Regions from separate parts of the Vibrio sp. TRT 17S01 genome, predicted to be linked through region 3. Evidence: predicted binding sites of a transcription regulator. Region 3 holds the regulator's gene; each other region holds the start of a gene.
What was found. Region 3 encodes CRP, which controls carbon source genes, mostly activating them, when cyclic AMP is high. Its sites were predicted from a motif close to TGTGANNNNNNTCACA; they were not measured.
Positions count from the first base shown of each region.

Region 1: ACQEXS_RS16525 (CTP synthase) is a predicted target of CRP. The motif match lies at 2,710-2,725, and genes of this name have one in related genera.
Region 2: cdd (cytidine deaminase) is a predicted target of CRP. The motif match lies at 2,348-2,363, and genes of this name have one in related genera.
Region 4: rppH (RNA pyrophosphohydrolase) is a predicted target of CRP. The motif match lies at 3,052-3,067, and genes of this name have one in related genera.

Region 1 is NZ_JBNJOG010000011.1:100,419-105,049, reverse strand. Features, by position in the region: gene relA (GTP diphosphokinase) at 1-1,585, shown strand, start outside; gene mazG (nucleoside triphosphate pyrophosphohydrolase) at 1,796-2,593, shown strand; gene ACQEXS_RS16525 (CTP synthase) at 2,810-4,450, shown strand; gene eno (phosphopyruvate hydratase) at 4,528-4,631, shown strand, end outside.
Region 2 is NZ_JBNJOG010000001.1:576,156-580,786, reverse strand. Features, by position in the region: gene sbcB (exodeoxyribonuclease I) at 1-1,127, shown strand, start outside; gene ACQEXS_RS02530 (CidA/LrgA family protein) at 1,176-1,541, shown strand; gene ACQEXS_RS02525 (CidB/LrgB family autolysis modulator) at 1,541-2,218, shown strand; gene cdd (cytidine deaminase) at 2,419-3,306, shown strand; gene ACQEXS_RS02515 (HD-GYP domain-containing protein) at 3,367-4,575, opposite strand.
Region 3 is NZ_JBNJOG010000007.1:226,582-231,212, reverse strand. Features, by position in the region: gene ACQEXS_RS13335 (hydrolase) at 1-342, shown strand, start outside; gene ACQEXS_RS13330 (YheU family protein) at 383-595, shown strand; gene ACQEXS_RS13325 (phosphoribulokinase) at 713-1,582, shown strand; gene crp (cAMP-activated global transcriptional regulator CRP) at 1,825-2,457, shown strand; gene ACQEXS_RS13315 (sugar-binding protein) at 2,675-3,688, shown strand; gene ACQEXS_RS13310 (DUF1338 domain-containing protein) at 3,732-4,523, opposite strand.
Region 4 is NZ_JBNJOG010000011.1:41,994-46,624, forward strand. Features, by position in the region: gene ACQEXS_RS16270 (sulfite exporter TauE/SafE family protein) at 1-122, opposite strand, end outside; gene ptsP (phosphoenolpyruvate--protein phosphotransferase) at 131-2,377, opposite strand; gene rppH (RNA pyrophosphohydrolase) at 2,380-2,898, opposite strand; gene mutH (DNA mismatch repair endonuclease MutH) at 3,520-4,185, shown strand; gene ACQEXS_RS16290 (DUF6482 family protein) at 4,182-4,493, opposite strand; gene ACQEXS_RS16295 (NADP(H)-dependent aldo-keto reductase) at 4,622-4,631, shown strand, end outside.

The DNA of each region.
Region 1 (4,631 bases), on a different contig from region 3:
GATCGCAAAGCAGCTATCTGAGCGCCGTATTGTCCGTGAACAGTACATCAAAGACTTTGTAGATGATCTAACGCAAGAGATGTCGGTGTGTGGCATTAATGCAGAAGTCAGCGGCCGTCCAAAGCATATCTACAGTATCTGGCGTAAAATGCAGAAGAAGAGTTTGGCTTTTGATGAATTATTTGACGTACGAGCTGTGCGTATCATCGCCGACAAACTTCAAGACTGTTACGCCGCACTCGGTGTAGTTCATACCAAATACAAACACCTGCCAAGCGAGTTCGATGATTACGTCGCTAATCCAAAACCAAACGGCTACCAATCTATCCATACAGTGATTCTTGGGCCTGAAGGCAAAACCATCGAGATCCAGATTCGCACCAAAGATATGCATGAAGACTCGGAGCTGGGCGTTGCTGCACACTGGAAATATAAAGAAGGTGCAAGCAGTCGCAGCGGTTACGATGAGAAGATCACGTGGCTACGTAAACTACTCGATTGGCAAGAAGAGATGTCCGACTCTGGAGAGATGTTGGATGAGCTGCGTAGTCAAGTATTCGATGATCGCGTGTATGCCTTTACCCCTCGTGGCGACGTCGTTGATTTGCCAATGGGGGCGACCCCTCTTGATTTCGCTTATCATATCCACTCAGAAGTCGGTCATCGTTGTATTGGGGCCAAGGTTGCAGGACGTATCGTCCCGTTTACGCACAAGCTGCAAATGGGTGATCAGGTTGAAATCATCACTCAGAAAGAGCCGAATCCATCTCGTGACTGGCTGAATCCATCACTGGGTTTTGTTCATTCAGGACGTGCACGAGCAAAAATCAATGCATGGTTCCGTAAGCAAAGCCGTGAGAAGAACCTTGAAGCAGGCCGTGAGATCCTAGAGCAAGAGCTGGTGAAAATCGGGGCGACGTTAAAAGATGCGGAACAGTACGCACTGAAACGCTTTAACGTTAATAGCGCCGATGAATTGTATGTTGGTATTGGTAGTGGTGACTTGCGCATCAACCAGATCATCAACCACATCAATGCCTTGGTAAATAAACCGACGGCGGAAGAAGAAGATCAGCAAGCGCTAGAAAAACTGCAAGAAGCAGAAAACAGAGCGCCAGCGCAAAGTCGTCCGAAGAAAGATGCGGTTGTGGTAGAAGGGGTCGATAACCTCATGACGCACCTAGCGCGATGCTGCCAACCGATCCCGGGTGATGAAATCAGTGGTTACATCACTCAAGGACGAGGAATTTCTGTTCACCGTAGCGATTGCGAACAGCTTGAAGAGCTACGCCTTCATGCACCAGAGCGGATCATTGATACGGTTTGGGGCAGTGGTTTCGTCGGCTCGTATATTTTGACTGTACGTATCGAGGCGATGGAACGAGGGGGTTTAGTGAAAGACATTACGACGCTATTTGCCAATGAAAAAATCAAAGTCACCAGTATGAAGAGTCGCGTTGACTACCGTAGTCAAATGTCGATCATGGATTTTGATTTAGAAGTAACCAACCTTGAAGTGTTCTCTCGTGTGTCAAAGCGTGTTGAGCAGATCAAGGATGTGATGTCAGTAAAACGCCTCGGCTAATTTTTACGTCGTATTTGGCTCTCTAACTGCGGTAACTGCACTATACTCGCTCCATCACATAGGCAAGCTATGCTCAGGAGCCTCGTAAGTTTGTTGTCTTGTTAGAAAAACCAACTACTTAGTAAAAACGGTCAGAGAATAAATTAAAGGTGAGTGGTTATGCTGCTCACCTTTTTTCTTTAAATAGAAGGTTTAAAGGAACATAAGATTATGAGTCATCCAATTGAACAGTTAGAACAAATCATGGCGAAGCTGCGAGATCCAGAAAGCGGCTGTCCTTGGGACCAAAAGCAGACGTTTGACACCATTGTTCCGCATACTATTGAGGAAACCTATGAAGTGGTGGATGCCATCCAAAACAGGGACTGGCTAAACTTAAAAGAAGAGCTTGGTGATTTGCTATTTCAGGTGATCTTCTATAGTCAGCTGGCGAAAGAACAAGGGCTGTTTGAGTTTTCTGAAGTTGTTGAAACAGTTAATGAAAAGCTGACTCGACGCCATCCCCATGTTTTTTCAGATACCAAGTTTGAGAATGAAGAGCAAATAACGGCGAATTGGGAAAAAGAAAAGGAAAAAGAGAAAGCTCAAGCAGGAAAAGAACAACAAAGTATTCTAGACTCAATACCAAATTCTCTTCCGGCACTTTCACGTGCTACAAAAATTCAGAAACAATGCGCCAAATTTGGTTTTGATTGGGATTCTATCGGCCCCGTTGTTGCGAAGGTTCAGGAAGAGATAGAAGAAGTAATGGATGAAGCTCTACAAGTTGAACTTGATGAAGAACGAGTGGAATCGGAAGTCGGGGATTTATTGTTTGCGACGGTTAATTTGTCTCGTCACTTAGGGAGAGATCCGGAAGTTGCGTTGAGTAAGGCAAACCTAAAATTCTCACGTCGGTTTAAGCAAGTTGAGTCTATCGTTGCTGAGCAACAAAAGCAGCTGACAGATTATAACTTATCAGAACTGGACGCGATGTGGGATGAAGTAAAGAGGCAAGAAAAGCGGTAAGTGGTAAAGGATAACTGGTGTGAATGAGTTTGAGACAGTATTGACTCAAACCGTTTTTTCGAATGGAACAATGCTTTAACGCAGTTTGATTTGAAGCAAAAAATAAAAAATTGCAGTGTGATAGATTTCACGTTGTGGCGGTTAGGTGCTTCTGGTATATTCACATCCCGTCCAGAAGAAATCTATTTCCCTCATTCAACCAATTTCAGGTTAAACATGACGACAAATTACATTTTTGTTACTGGCGGGGTTGTATCCTCTCTAGGTAAAGGTATTGCAGCAGCATCTCTTGCAGCTATTCTAGAAGCTCGTGGTCTTAAAGTGACCATGATGAAGCTTGACCCTTACATCAACGTTGATCCAGGCACAATGAGCCCAACTCAACACGGTGAAGTGTTCGTTACGGAAGATGGCGCAGAGACTGACCTTGACCTTGGTCACTACGAGCGTTTCATTCGCACCAAGATGACTAAGCGTAACAACTTCACTGCTGGTCGTGTTTATGCAGACGTTCTACGTAAAGAGCGTCGTGGCGATTACCTAGGTGCAACCATTCAGGTTATCCCTCACATCACCAACGCTATCAAAGATCGCGTAATTGCAGGCTCTGAAGGCCATGATGTCGCTATCGTTGAAGTCGGTGGTACGGTAGGTGATATCGAATCACTACCATTTATGGAAGCGATTCGTCAGCTTGCTGTAGAACTAGGCCGTGAACGTGCAATGTTCATGCACCTAACGCTAGTTCCTTACCTAGCTGCTGCAGGTGAAGTGAAAACTAAGCCAACTCAGCACTCTGTTAAAGAGCTACTATCTATCGGTATCCAACCAGATATTCTTGTTTGCCGCTCTGATCGTATGATCCCAGCGAACGAGCGTAAGAAAATTGCGCTATTCTGTAACGTTCCTGAGAAAGCGGTAATCTCAATGAAGGACGTAGATTCAATCTACAAGATCCCTCAACTTGTTAAGTCTCAAGGTCTAGATGACCTAGTTTGTGCTCGCTTTGGTATCAATGCACCAGAAGCTGATCTGTCTGAATGGGAACAGGTTATCTACGAAGAAGCGAACCCAACTGGCGAAGTAACTATCGGTATGGTCGGTAAATACATCGAACTACCAGATGCTTACAAGTCAGTAAACGAAGCACTTAAACACGCAGGCTTGAAAAACCGTCTAAACGTCACAATTAAATATGTAGACTCTCAAGATGTTGAGACGAAAGGCGTAGAAGTACTTGAAGGTCTGGACGCAATCCTAGTACCTGGCGGCTTCGGTGACCGTGGTATCGAAGGTAAGATTCGCGCAGCACAATACGCTCGTGAAAACAAAGTACCTTACCTAGGTATCTGTCTAGGCATGCAAGTAGCACTGATCGAATACGCGCGTAACGTAGCGGGTATGGAAGGTGCACATTCAACAGAATTTAACAAAGAGACGAAGTACCCTGTGGTAGGTTTGATCACTGAATGGGTAGACGGCGAAGGTAAAGTTGAAGAACGTACTGAAGCGTCTGACCTAGGTGGTACGATGCGTCTTGGTTCACAGCTATGTCACCTAGAGAAAGGTACTAAAGCTCGTGAACTATACGGTAGCGCGACAGTTCATGAACGCCACCGTCACCGTTACGAAGTAAATAATGTGCTTCGTCCGAAAATTGAAAAAGCAGGTCTGAAAGTATCAGGGTTATCTGCAGATAAGAAACTAGTGGAAATGATTGAGAACCCAGCTCACCCATGGTTTGTAGCGGCTCAGTTCCACCCAGAATTCACCTCGACGCCTCGCGATGGTCACCCACTATTCGCAGGTTTCGTTAAAGCAGCGGGTCAAAATGCTCGCGGCGAATTCGAGAAGTAAAAGGATACGGGCAGCGGCGAAGGTTGTGCTGCTGCCCTTTAAAATTGACATTTATATTTGAACGAGAGGAAACATTAATGTCTAAGATCGTTAAAGTTCTAGGTCGTGAAATCATCGACTCACGTGGTAACCCAACTGTAGAAGCTGAAGTACACCTAGAAGGCGGTTTCGTAGGTATGGC
Region 2 (4,631 bases), on a different contig from region 3:
ACAACAGTATTCGCTTTGATGATGAAGTGACACGTTATACCTGCTACCGCAATTTTCTTGATCCGTATGCATGGAGCTGGCAAAACGGAAACTCGCGTTGGGACTTATTAGACGTAATGCGCGCGTGTCATGCACTTCGTCCGGAAGGCATCGAATGGCCTGAAAATGATGAAGGTTATACCAGTTTTAAGTTGGAACACTTATCTGTTGCCAATGGTATCGAACACGAGAATGCGCACGATGCAATGGCTGATGTCATCGCGACCATAGAAATGGCGAAGAAGCTGAAAGCCGCCCAGCCAAAGCTATTCGATTACTTCCTCAACATGCGCCATAAACGCAAGCTGAATGAGTTAGTGGATATCGTAAACATGACACCACTGATGCATGTCTCCGGGATGCTTGGGCGTGAATGCAATTACACCAGTTGGGTGGTTCCCGTTGCTTGGCACCCAACTAACCAAAATGCCGTCATTGTGGTCGATTTGGCAAAAGATCCAACCCCATTACTTGAGCTTGACTCTGAGCAGCTGCAACAACGCCTATACACGAAACATGCTGATTTAGCCGCAGATGAGCTACCCGTTCCCATTAAGCTCGTGCACCTGAATAAATGCCCAATCCTTGCACCTGCAAAAACACTTACTGCTGAAAATGCAGAAATCATTGGGATTGATCGTGAGAAGTGTCTGCAGAACCTCGCCTTACTTCGCCAGCACCCAGAGATCAGAGAAAAGCTGATCGGTTTGTATAACATCGAACGCGAATATAAAAAGAGTAACGACGTAGACACAATGCTCTACGATGGCTTTTTCTCTCCAGCCGATAAAGCCGCCATGGATATTATTCGCGAAACGGAAGTAAACAACCTAGCGGCATTAGACATCTCGTTTAATGATAAGCGTATTGAACCTCTATTATTCCGCTACCGCGCTCGACATTATCCATGGACGCTCAGTGAATCAGAACAACAACGCTGGGCATCTCATAGCCGAGATTATTTCGAAAGTCGTATTGAAGATTACATGTTGAATCTGGAAAACTTAGTTCACGAATATGAAAGTGCTCAAAAGAAGATCGCTATTTTAAAATCCGTTTATCAATACGTTGAGAAGCTTATTTCGTAATGTTCTGATACTTACTCTCAATCGTTTATACCTTGTTCAACAGAAGATATGGCTAAAACAATTTTACAGTATGCAGTGTCAATGGGTCTTATCCTACTCTGCTTACTGGCTGGAATTAACATTCAGCACTTACTCGATATTTCGATTCCCGGCAGTATTATTGGCATGCTGATCCTATTTGGGCTCATGGCTAGTGGTTTGGTTTCTGTTGACTGGGTCCGCCCTTCTGCCACCCTGTTCATCCGTTACATGATTTTGCTGTTTGTTCCTATCAGTGTTGGATTAATGGAACACTTTGACATGCTTATCGCCAATGCCTTGCCGATTTTAGCCAGTGCTGTCGGTGGCACCTTAATTGTTCTTGTTGTTTTAGGGTTGATGCTCGATAGATTACTGAAGAAGGGGAACAAATAATGTGGTTACCAGTCACGATCATTGTGTTCTTTTTTGCACGTTGGGTAAGTAGGAAATGTAACTCTCCGTTAATGAATCCATTGCTCATCAGTATTGCAATACTTATCCCCGTCTTGATGTACCTAAAAGTACCGTTTGAAAGCTACTACGCGGATAATGAGTGGATTAGCTTTCTACTCCAACCTGCTGTTGTTGCATTGGCTTACCCGCTGTACGAACAACTCCCGCAGATTAAGTCTAACTGGCGAATCATCATGTTAGCGTGTGGCGTTGGCAGCATCATGTCAATGTTAACTGCAAGTATGATTGCCGTTTATATGCAGGCAGATATGTCACTGATCGCCAGCTTACTCGGAAAATCTGTCACGACTCCAATCGCGATGGAAGTCTCCAGCCACCTTGGCGGAGAGCCTGCCATAGCAGCCATTTTAGTGTTAATTGTCGGCCTGTTCGGAGCTATTCTTGCCTACCCAATATACAACATGCTAGGGATTACCCACCCTATCGCGAAAGGTTTAACCATGGGCACGGTTTCACACGCTCTTGGCACTGCAACATGTGCCGAAAAAGATGGCCAAGATGCTGCTTTTAGCTCACTCGCGTTAGTTGTGTGTGGCGTCATCACTTCAATTCTGGCACCGACGTTCTTCACACTAGCACTGTGGATGGCAAGCTAAGTCATTCACCACCAAAATGGCTTAGCTCGTTTTTAGGTTCGATGCATATCACGATTGAATGGCATGTAATCGATAACATGTGTGACATCACTCTAACTATGAAATCATATATATCGTTACAGCAATTAATGTGACAAAAATCTCAGCAATGTTCTCTTGATGTCATAGAATGAGATCCAATGTAATCACAAGGACTCACTATGAATAGCCGCATCGAACAAGCATTAGCGGAAACACCAAAAGCGATTGCCGACTACCTTGGCCCGATTGTTTTAGCCGACGACTTTGACGCGACTTTGTCTACCGAACAGTTTTCTAAGTTACGTGAGCTTACTGGTTTAGACGACGCTGAAATGCGTGTTGCTCTTCTCCCCTTTGCTGCCGCCTACTCCTATGCGCCAATTTCTAATTTCTATGTTGGTGCAATCGTGCGTGGCCTCTCTGGTCGCCTTTATTTTGGTGCAAATGTTGAAATATCTGGCGCACAATTAGGCCAGACCGTTCATGCTGAACAATCTGCCATCAGCCATGCATGGATGAAAGGTGAAACTGGTATTTCAGACATCACCATCAACTTCAGCCCATGTGGTCATTGCCGTCAGTTTATGAACGAATTGACCACGGCAAAAGAGCTAGTCGTTCAATTACCACAGCGTGATGAAATGACATTACAAGAATATTTACCTGAATCATTTGGTCCAGCCGACCTTGGTATTGAGTCGGGACTTATGTCTTCCGTTAATCATGGCAAAGAATCGGAAGAACAAGATGAGTTAGTGTCACTTGCCCTCGCTTCATTAAATAAGAGCCATGCTCCGTATACACATAACTTGAGTGGCGTCGCACTGAAATCACGTTACGGGAAGGTGTATTCCGGTGCTTACGCTGAGAATGCCGCCTTTAACCCAAGCTTACCTCCACTACAAGTCGCGATGATCCAATTGTTACTGGATGGCAAGCAGCTAACTGATATTGAATCAGCAGCGTTAGCAGAAATGGCAGACGGTAGCATCAGCCACCTAGCAGACACGCAAGCTACGCTGGAAGCGATTAATCCAGACATTCCCGTAAGCTATCTCGCTATATAAGTAAGAAGAAAGGCGCTGAATACTGCGCCTTTCTTTTATTTGAAGTGTTTCTATCACGGATTAATCGTCGTAAAACGGCGTCGCATCCACTTCAAGATAGCTTGGAGAAATCGCACTCTCAATCTTCAGTTTCGAGTGTTTTAAGTCCACATACGCCACTTCGCAAAAACGCTGGTATTTTCGAGTGTAAAAACACTTTACTTCAGGCTTGAGCGGCTCAGACTCATTCGATGTCCATACAATACCCACTCGTCCATCGCTTAACTCAACGATAGAGCCAACCGGGTACATGCCTATGCAGTTTATGAATTTATACACAAGCTCTCGATCCAGATGGAAAGGCGTTAGGCTTAACAGGATTTTAAATGCTGCAGCAGAGCTCATTCCCAGTTTATAGCAACGATCAGCAGTCAGCGCGTCATAGATATCAACAATACAGCTCATTCTGCCGTGTTGAGGGATTTGTTCCTCTTTTAAACCATTCGGATAGCCAGTCCCATCGAGTTTCTCGTGATGCATTAAACACACATCCCGACTCACATCGCTTAAGCCTTGAATAGGAGAAATGAGATCTTTAGCAAACACTTGGTGAAGTTTCATGTGCTCAAATTCATCTGGCGTGAGTTTTGCGGGCTTGTGTAGCACCTCGTCTTTCACTTTCACCTTGCCGACATCATGAATGATGCCCCCAATTGCCATTTGCTTCAGGGTTTCTTTGGGCATACCAAGGTGCTTACCGAAGGTCACCAATAAGCATGAAACATTCACTGAATGTTCGAGTAGGTAACTGTCTTTTTGTCTTAATGCAGAAACGCATTGCAGCGCATCTGAATCAACCAGCGCCGCTTCAATTAAATCGTCTGCCCAATCTTCTATTTCTGCAACTTCGACAATCTTGCCTTCAAAGGTATGATTCAGAAGTTTCTGAGCAAGATCCTTTGCTTCTTTAATTATTTTCTTGGCTTTTTTTTGCTGGCCAAAGCGGCTTCGTTTTACCCTTTTTGTCGGCGTATCTTCTGGTAAAGCGACTTCCGCTTCTGGTTCAACATCATTGATTGGCTTAAATGTTAAGCCTTTCGCAGACAATTGCTGATCAACCCACGCATATTTGATTCCGTTTTTCTTCAGTTGCTGGATTGCTTTGTCTGACGACACCCTACCAGCGTTGGCCAAGTTGACACGTTTACTATCTTCTAATGCAGTCACAAACATACCGACATTCAGGTCGGCAATTGCGATTTTTATTGATTGTTCTGGATCGTATTGCATGAATATAGCCGATTAATACTAAGGTTTAGTAAAGTGTAACAAATAATATCACTCTA
Region 3 (4,631 bases):
ATCTCCTATCAACATATCCATCGGGTCACCCGTCTTTATGACTTTGATGATTTGATCACCGCACCACTACACGGTTTTAAAGATGCCGATGACTACTATCAACGCTGCTCTGGTATCCATCGCCTGAAAGAAATCCGCTTACCAACCCAAATCATTCATGCCAAGGACGACCCATTTATGACCGATGCCGTCATACCCAAGTTTGTCCTGCCAGAAAACATCGATTATCAATTGTATGACCAAGGCGGCCATGTCGGGTTTGTCAGCGGCTCGGTGCTTAAACCGAGATTTTGGCTTGAAGAGATGCTCCCCGCTTACTATGAAAGCCTGAAAACGGCATAATGACGCCTTCACACGAAGATCATAAACGAGTGAGGTATTTATGATTGTTCCTTGGCAACAAATCTCTGAAGATGCGCTGGACAACCTGATTAAAGAATTTGTCCTTCGTGAAGGGACTGACTACGGCACAGAAGAGGTTTCTCTTCAAGACAAAATTGACCAAGTTAAGGCCCAGCTCAAAACGGGTGAAGCCGTCGTTGTTTTCTCTGAATTACACGAAACGGTGGATATTCAATTACGCCAAAAGTTTTAATGATACCGTACAGCAGACGATGACAGCGCTATAATCCATGCTATAGTGGCAAACGATTCATCGTCCCGAGTGTACGATGAAATCCAACAGGTAAGTTAGTTAACGACAAGGGTTGTCATGTCAGCAAAACATCCGATTATCGCTGTAACAGGCTCATCCGGTGCAGGAACCACCACAACTTCGGAAGCTTTTCGTAAGATGTTCAATATGATGGACATTAAAGCTGCATGGGTAGAAGGTGATAGCTTTCACCGTTTCACTCGTCCTGAAATGGACGTCGAAATTCGTAAAGCTCGTGAGCAAGGCCGTCACATCAGTTATTTTGGTCCTCAGGCCAACGACTTTCCCGCCCTCGCCGAATTCTTCCGTAAATATGGCCATGAAGGTGCTGGCCAAGTACGCCGTTACCTACATACGTTTGATGAAGCCGTCCCTTATAACCAGATGCCCGGAACATTCACACCTTGGCAAGATCTGCCTGAAGGCAGTGATGTTTTGTTTTACGAAGGTTTACATGGTGGAGTCGTAGATGGTGACGTCAACGTGGCACAACATGTTGACCTTTTGATTGGCATGGTCCCGATTGTAAACTTAGAGTGGATCCAAAAATTTGTCCGCGATACGCGCGATCGCGGACACTCACGTGAAGCCGTGATGGACTCCATTGTCCGCTCGATGGACGACTACCTGAATTACATTACCCCGCAATTTTCCCGAACACACATTAACTTTCAACGCGTCCCAACGGTCGATACATCCAACCCTTTGAACGCAAAAGGCATACCAAGCTTGGATGAAAGTTTCGTTGTGATTCGTTTGCGTGGCATTAAAAATGTTGACTACCCTTACCTACTTGCCATGATTGATGGATCGTTTATGTCTCGACACAACACCATCGTTGTACCTGGTGGCAAGATGAGCTTTGCAATGGAGCTCATAGTAAGGCCGATACTACAACAGTTAATCGAAACAGGAAAAATTGGATAAAAAGTGCTAGTCGATTGCGATTACTTTTCATACCGTGATCATGTGCACATTTTTGCGTAAATTATCCGAGCTTCGACACGATTAAAATCAAGAAATCGTTTTCGAAAAAGGATACTATTTGTAGCCGAAACACAAGATAGCTTGCAGCACTGGTGAAGTGCTCTTATCCTAGTAAGCCTGATTCAAGGCTTCGCTAAAACATGGAAAGCGACAAGCGTACCCTGCAGAGGAAGTGAGATATTATGGTTCTAGGTAAACCTCAAACCGACCCAACACTAGAGTGGTTTCTTTCACATTGTCATATTCACAAGTACCCTTCTAAGAGCACGCTGATCCACGCGGGCGAGAAAGCGGAAACCTTGTACTACATCGTCAAAGGTTCTGTAGCGGTACTAATCAAGGATGAAGAAGGTAAGGAAATGATCCTTTCTTACCTAAACCAAGGTGACTTTATCGGTGAGCTTGGTCTGTTCGAAGAAGACCAAGAGCGTACTGCTTGGGTTCGTGCAAAATCTCCTTGTGAAGTTGCAGAAATCTCATTCAAGAAATTCCGTCAGCTTATCCAAGTAAACCCAGACATTCTAATGCGCCTGTCTGCTCAAATGGCTCGTCGCCTACAAGTGACTAGCCAGAAAGTAGGTGACCTAGCGTTCCTAGACGTAACTGGCCGTATTGCACAAACGCTACTAAACCTAGCGAAGCAACCAGATGCGATGACGCACCCAGACGGCATGCAAATCAAGATCACTCGTCAAGAGATTGGCCAAATCGTTGGTTGTTCTCGTGAAACAGTGGGTCGTATCCTGAAAATGCTTGAAGAGCAGAACCTAATTTCTGCACACGGTAAAACTATCGTGGTCTACGGTACTCGTTAAGCAAACGCTTGAAACGTTCTCAAAAACCCGGCTTCTTGCCGGGTTTTTTTATTGCTTTCCCCTGTGGCAGGGCTCAAACATTCACTTAAAGGTAAAGTTTCATCTCGGTGGAAGCTGTGAATAGAGACTGAACTTTTTTACTCTTCATACAACTCTTCATATTAAGTATGCCATTCGGTGTTAATTTGTAGCACGGACAATATGAAAAGGAAGTTCTATGAAGCGATTAAACATCTCGTCTATTCTCATCGCAAGTGGCCTTGCGACCAGTGCCATGGCCAACACGCCCTACACCTATAATGCGCTACAAACTGATACCCCTCCCGTCATTGATGGCGTGTTGGACGATGCGAGTTGGCACAATGCAAAAGCCACTTCGTTGTTTGTTTTGCATAATAATGGGCAATACATCGCGCTTTCTGATACATGGGCCAAAGTCACCTATGATGCAGACAATTTGTATATCGCGTATTGGGCGCAAGACCGCCACCTTTCTGCCAGCTACCAAAACCACGATGATCCGACCTACCAGAACGATGATACGGTTGAAGTATTTTTGGACCCCGATGGTGATGGGAAAAACTATTATGAACTGGGCATCTCACTCAATACGGCTTATGACGTGGTGATCCACCAACCGTCACCTTGGTCTGACGATTTAGCATGGAACATTGAAGGATTGGAGCATGCTGTTACTGTGCAAGGCACAGTGAATGATGACAGTGATGTGGATGAAGGCTACCGCGTCGAAGTTAAAATCCCACTAAAATCTCTCAACTATCTTGGTAATGGTAATGAAGAGTATCAGCACAAGCTATGGCGCTTTAATTTATTTAGAGCCAATTACAAAAGCTATGCCCCTGACTGGGAAGCTTATGCTTGGCTCTCTTGGAGTCCTGTTGGTTCTTTTGGCTTTCACCAACCTGACACATTTGCATTCTTAAATTTCTCGGATGTGCCACAGTGGCAAGCCAAAGCATATCAAGCAGGAGAGCAAGTGGCTTATCAGGGAGACATTTATCAAGCTGAGCACTACAGTGCGACCGCGGCTCCGGGCGAATCGACACTGGACAACTGGCGCATACTCAGTGACATCCCAACCCCTTACAATGCCAATCTGTATTACTTAGCGGGCGATCAGGTCAGTATGGATGATGTCATTTATCAGGCAAACTGGAAAACCAAAGGCCAGCACCCTGCGCACAGCGTTGATTGGACACGCCTCCCCTAATAAAAAAGCCGCACAATGCGGCTTTTTTGCTTTAAACGGCAACTTACTGGTTGGTACTTTCAAAGATTTTGTCTGCTGACGCCGCAACAAATCCAGGATACAGCTCCCCAGAATCCATAGGATAGCGCTTAGCAAATTCATAAAATCCGCCCGGGATCATCTCTGGCCCTTCAGAAAACTCCACCAAAACACGATCAGCCATGGTAGAGGATTGTTCCAACAGAACGTCCGGAGATCCTTTGACTTCACCACCAAACTCATTGATTGAGAAGCCAGCTTTACGCAAATGATCATTCACCTGTTTAACTTCTTCCATCGCATTGAGTTGATTCACGCTAACCGTAAAGTGGTTTGCGCCATAACCATGTGCGGCTAGCCAAGAAGCATACTCGCTCTCTTTTGCCAGCAACTCAAAATCACTGAGGCTCAAATTCCATAGACGTCCGCTATAGAGGAACGCTGGATCATTGAGTTTCGTTGCATCTACTTGCGCTACCAGCTTGTGGATGATCTGCTGCATCTCTAATGAGCATTCTTCCACTTTCAGTTCACTAATAAACACTTTAGGCTGCTTTGGATCAGGGTGTTCAAAATGTTTCGCAGCTAATTTTTTTGCCTCAAACTGGTATTCCCCTTTAGGTTGATAGCCTAAATCTAAAAATGGTTTAGCTAAGGTATCAATCCCTAACGGGGAAACATTAAACGTGCGCAGCGCAATGTGGTCATTAATCAGAGGTTCACCCTCTTCCAATAGGTAATGAACTTTTTCAGCAGAGGGACACAAGCGATGAATATAGTCATTCCATAACAACTGGAACAATGTATCTGGCGTCATAACGCCTCCTTGTTAAGGTGTTTTCGGTTATTGGAAATAATCGGCTACCCAAATAGATTGAGATAGCCTTCAACCTGTGACGTAGATATTAGAGTTATTTTTTGTTGT
Region 4 (4,631 bases), on a different contig from region 3:
TTTGGTAATAAGAAAAGCAACGCAGGTACCACAATCAAGCCACCGCCAATGCCAAGCAGACCAGCCAATACCCCTACGACAGCCCCTAACAACAATAACAGCGCTAATAACCCTATCGTCACCTAAAAACCTATTTCTTACCTGCGCGAATGAAGCCCGCAAAGCCCTTATCTTCAAGAAATGCCTGCATCATAGCATAGATATTTTGGCCATACGGCTGCTTTAATGCTTCATAAGCTAACTGCTTCAGCTCTTCTGCTTCAGTGTGACGTAAAAGGTATTTAACCTTGGCGACATTCGATGTATTCATACTCAAACTGCGATAACCAAGGCCAATTAGCAATAAAGCACCAATAGGATCACCAGCTAACTCACCACAGATACATACAGGCAAATCCAATTGCTGACAGCTTTGATGAATATGAGCCAACGCCATGATCACAGAAGGATGCAATGACTCATACACATCAGAAACCCGAGAATTATTGCGATCAACAGCGAGCAAGTATTGAGTTAAGTCATTGGTACCTACCGATACAAAGTCAATTTTCTTTGAGATCAGCGGCAATAAATAAAGCATAGAAGGGACTTCAATCATGACTCCTATCGGGGGCATGACAATACGTTCATCCAACGCTACCACTTCTTGATAAGCTTGATGGATCAACATGATGGCATCGTCGAGTTCTTGAGTTGCAGACACCATTGGCAACAAAATGCTCAAGTTATTATGTTCTGCGCTCGCCCTAAGCATGGCTCGAAGCTGCATCAAAAAAATATCAGGATGATCGAGAGTAAAACGAATACCTCGCCAGCCAAGGAAAGGATTGTCCTCTTCAATCGGTAGGTACGGCAGCGCTTTATCACCTCCAACATCTAACGTCCGCATAACAACACGTTTGTTAGGATAGGCACGCAGTACCGCCTGATACTGTTGTGTTTGCTCTTCTTCTGAAGGAAAACGATGTTGAAGTAAGAAAGAGATCTCGGTGCGGTACAACCCGACTCCATCAACACCTTCATTAATGGCAATGTTGGTATCAGCGCTCAAACCAGCATTAAGCAACACTTCAATTCGTTCACCATCTTTGGTGCACGCAGGCTTTTCAATGCGGCGGTTAACCAACCGAGCAAGCTCTCGCTCTTCGTTAGCCAGAGCCCGATACTCTTTCAGTAATTGTTTATTTGGTGAAACCAGAATTTTACCGGAATAACCATCCACAACCCCAGTCCGGCCGTTAATCCCTTTCAAGTTGAGGTTAACGCCCATGATCGCAGGAATACCTAACGCCCTCGATAAAATTGCCGCATGTGAATTGGCCGCCCCCTCCAGTGAAATAACAGCAAGCAACATCTCTTTAGGTACTGATGCCAGCAACGAGGCAGTTAACTCACGCACTACCATGATCACCGGGCGCTCAAAAACCTGTTGCTCTTTTTCGGTGTTGTGGAGGAAAAAAAGTAATCGCTGCCCAAGCTCTCGAATATCTTGCGCTCTTTCTCGTAGATAAACATCAGACATTCGGGCGAAACGGTTTGAATACGCCTCGACTACCTGACGTAGGGCCCAATCAGCGCGATCGCCTTTTTGGATCTGCGCTTTCAGATCTTTGCGCAGCATTGGATCGTTGAGTAGGTGGGTAAAGAGATCGAAAATCGCCAGCGCATCTTTATTGATCTCACTGTCGAGCTTTTTACGCATCCGGCGAAAATCATTCAATGCTTCTTCGATCGCAAGAAGCAACCATTCTTGTTCTTGTTCGACGTTTAAGGTTGATGCCGGCGAAACTTGCGAAAGATCGGGTTGCGTGTCATCCCACCAAAATTCCCCGATAGCGACCCCAGGAGAAGCAGGAATACCTTTAATGGCCTGTTGTTTCTTCTCTAATCGCCATAAGCCTTGTGTTTGGGCATGAGCAATGATCACCGCGAGCTGCGCTGCAAGCGTCACTAGGAATGACTCTTCCATCTCGTCAAATTGACGGGGCTCTTTTTGCTGAACAACTAAAACGCCTAAGACTTGTTTTCGGTAGATGATTGGCGTGGCGAGAAAGCTTTGGTAAACCTCTTCACCAAGCTCAGAGAAATATTTGTAATGAGGATGTTTGGACGCTTCAGCTAAGTTGAGTGGTTCTGCCGTCCTTTTTACTAAGCCGACCAAACCTTCATTAAAGCCAATGCAAATTTTATCACCTTTGAACCGAAGGCCTTGCGTTGCCATAAGCTCAAGACGATGCATTTCTTCGTTAGCAAAATAGACGGTGCAGCACTCCGTGTTCATCGCACTGCACGTTTGCTTAACTAAAATTTCCAGCGCCAAATGTACCTCTTCGACTTTGGAAACCTGTTCAACTATCTCCCTTAGTTGAGAAAGCATGTCTATCCTCTTCGGTGTTTACGTTTACCTTTTGTTCTGCGTTCTTTAAAGGGCATTGCCATTGAGGCAAACTCTTTCATCGCTCGACGATAAACATCGCGTTTAAAAGAAACCACTTGTCTTACTGGGTACCAGTAGCTGACCCAACGCCAGCCATCGAATTCAGGGGAACTCCCACGCTGCATGTTTATTCTAGACTCATCACAATCTAAGCGAAGGAGAAACCATTTCTGTTTTTGGCCGATACAAACAGGTTTGGAATCCCACCGGACCAAACGCTTAGGTAACTTATAGCGTAACCAATGCCGGCTGGTCGCGATGATCTTGACGTCTTTTTTCGTCAGTCCCACCTCTTCATATAACTCCCTAAACATGGCCTGTTCAGGGGTTTCCCCATCATCAATTCCCCCTTGAGGAAACTGCCATGAGTGTTGTCCGTATCGTTTTGCCCAGAAGACCTGACCATGGTTGTTACAAATTACAATTCCCACATTTAAGCGGTAACCATCGCCATCTATCACTGGCCAACCTCTATTAATATCTTCAATTACCGTGATTTTTCCACATATCCCCAATCGGAGCAAACTTACTAATGTGATTAAAGCAGTATTTATGGGTGATTCCTGAGTATTTTGGATAACTTTCACCCAATCACGATATTATCAACACACAGTTGAGACCTAGGCCACATTTATTCACCTTTTCTGTGTATAACTATGTGAAGAATCCGTTTTATAGTGATCATTTCATCACCAACACCATTACCACAACTGAAAAAAAAACATACCAATAAAACAAAATACCACTACAAAACAACAAGATAAAACCAAGAAACATCAAATAACAATGCTGTATTTATGGTTGTTTATAACCGTCATCTCAGATCGGTCAAAGATCCATCAAGTCTCAATTTATCCACACTCAAAGGAGATATTTTAGTTAACTGAACGATACACCACTAAAATTTAAACCTTTAAACTACTGTAAATAGATCCAGATAGTAATTTTTTATGGTTTAAAATCCAGAGACTGTGGATAACCATTGGAGAGATGATCTTTTAATCAAAATGATCACAAAACAAACTTCTCGAAAATTCCCGTTCTCAGTTACAATATGTTTTTACTTTTATCGCTTTAGAATCATGAAACCAGAACCTCAATCAGAACAAGAACTGCTAGCACGAGCACAAGAAATTGCAGGAATGAACTTTGCAGAGTTAGCAAGTGAAGCTGGCATGACAGTTCCACCGGATCTAAAGCGCGATAAAGGTTGGGTCGGTCAACTGCTGGAATGGCATCTTGGTGCAACTGCAGGCAGCAAACCACAACAAGATTTCGAACAGCTCGGAATTGAACTGAAAACCATACCGATTAGCTACACAGGTAAACCGCTAGAAACCACATTTGTGTGTGTCGCTCCATTAATTGGGGTTCATGGTTTAACCTGGGAACAGAGCCATGTACGCAATAAACTTTCACGCGTACTTTGGATTCCTGTCGAAGGAGAGCGCGAAATCCCACTCAGCCAGCGTCATGTCGGCTCTCCGCTTATTTGGTCCCCCAATGAAGACGAAGAACGGCAGTTAAAAAATGACTGGGAAGAACTAATGGAATTGATCGTTTTAGGCAAAGTAGAGCAGATCTGCGCTCGTCATGGCGAAGTACTACAATTAAGGCCAAAAGCGGCAAACAGTAGAGTCAAAACAGAGGCGTACGGTGCTAGCGGTAAGCCTATAAAAACCTTGCCCCGCGGCTTTTATTTGAGAACACAATTTACCGCTCACATTCTCGAAAAGTACTTTGTCTAATGGGTTATCAAAGGGATCTCTTCATCGCTGTAGCCATCGAGCTCTTGGTTACCAAATTCATCATAGGTATTGTGTAAACGTAAGTAAGCTTTTTCCACTCCCAGCTTGATCAATTCTTCTTTCACTAACTCCAATGAGTCAAAATGCAAAGGTTCATCATCAACTTTTACTGGCTCCAACTTGTGCTTGTACTCCACCGCAACCAAATACTGCTGCAGATCTGAACAACCAATGATAAAAACTTTCGGTGGTTGATAAGAGTCCTTATGATGACCATGAATCCATTTATTTAATTGAGTCTTTTGCATAACTTACCTCCATCACAAAAGTGTAGTTAAACAAGGATAATTTGCGAGAAGCCGAAATAACGGGTTCTTTTCTATGATACTGACATCACATATAGTGAGATCATTAAAACGTCAGAGAAGGAAACTCAATGCAATACA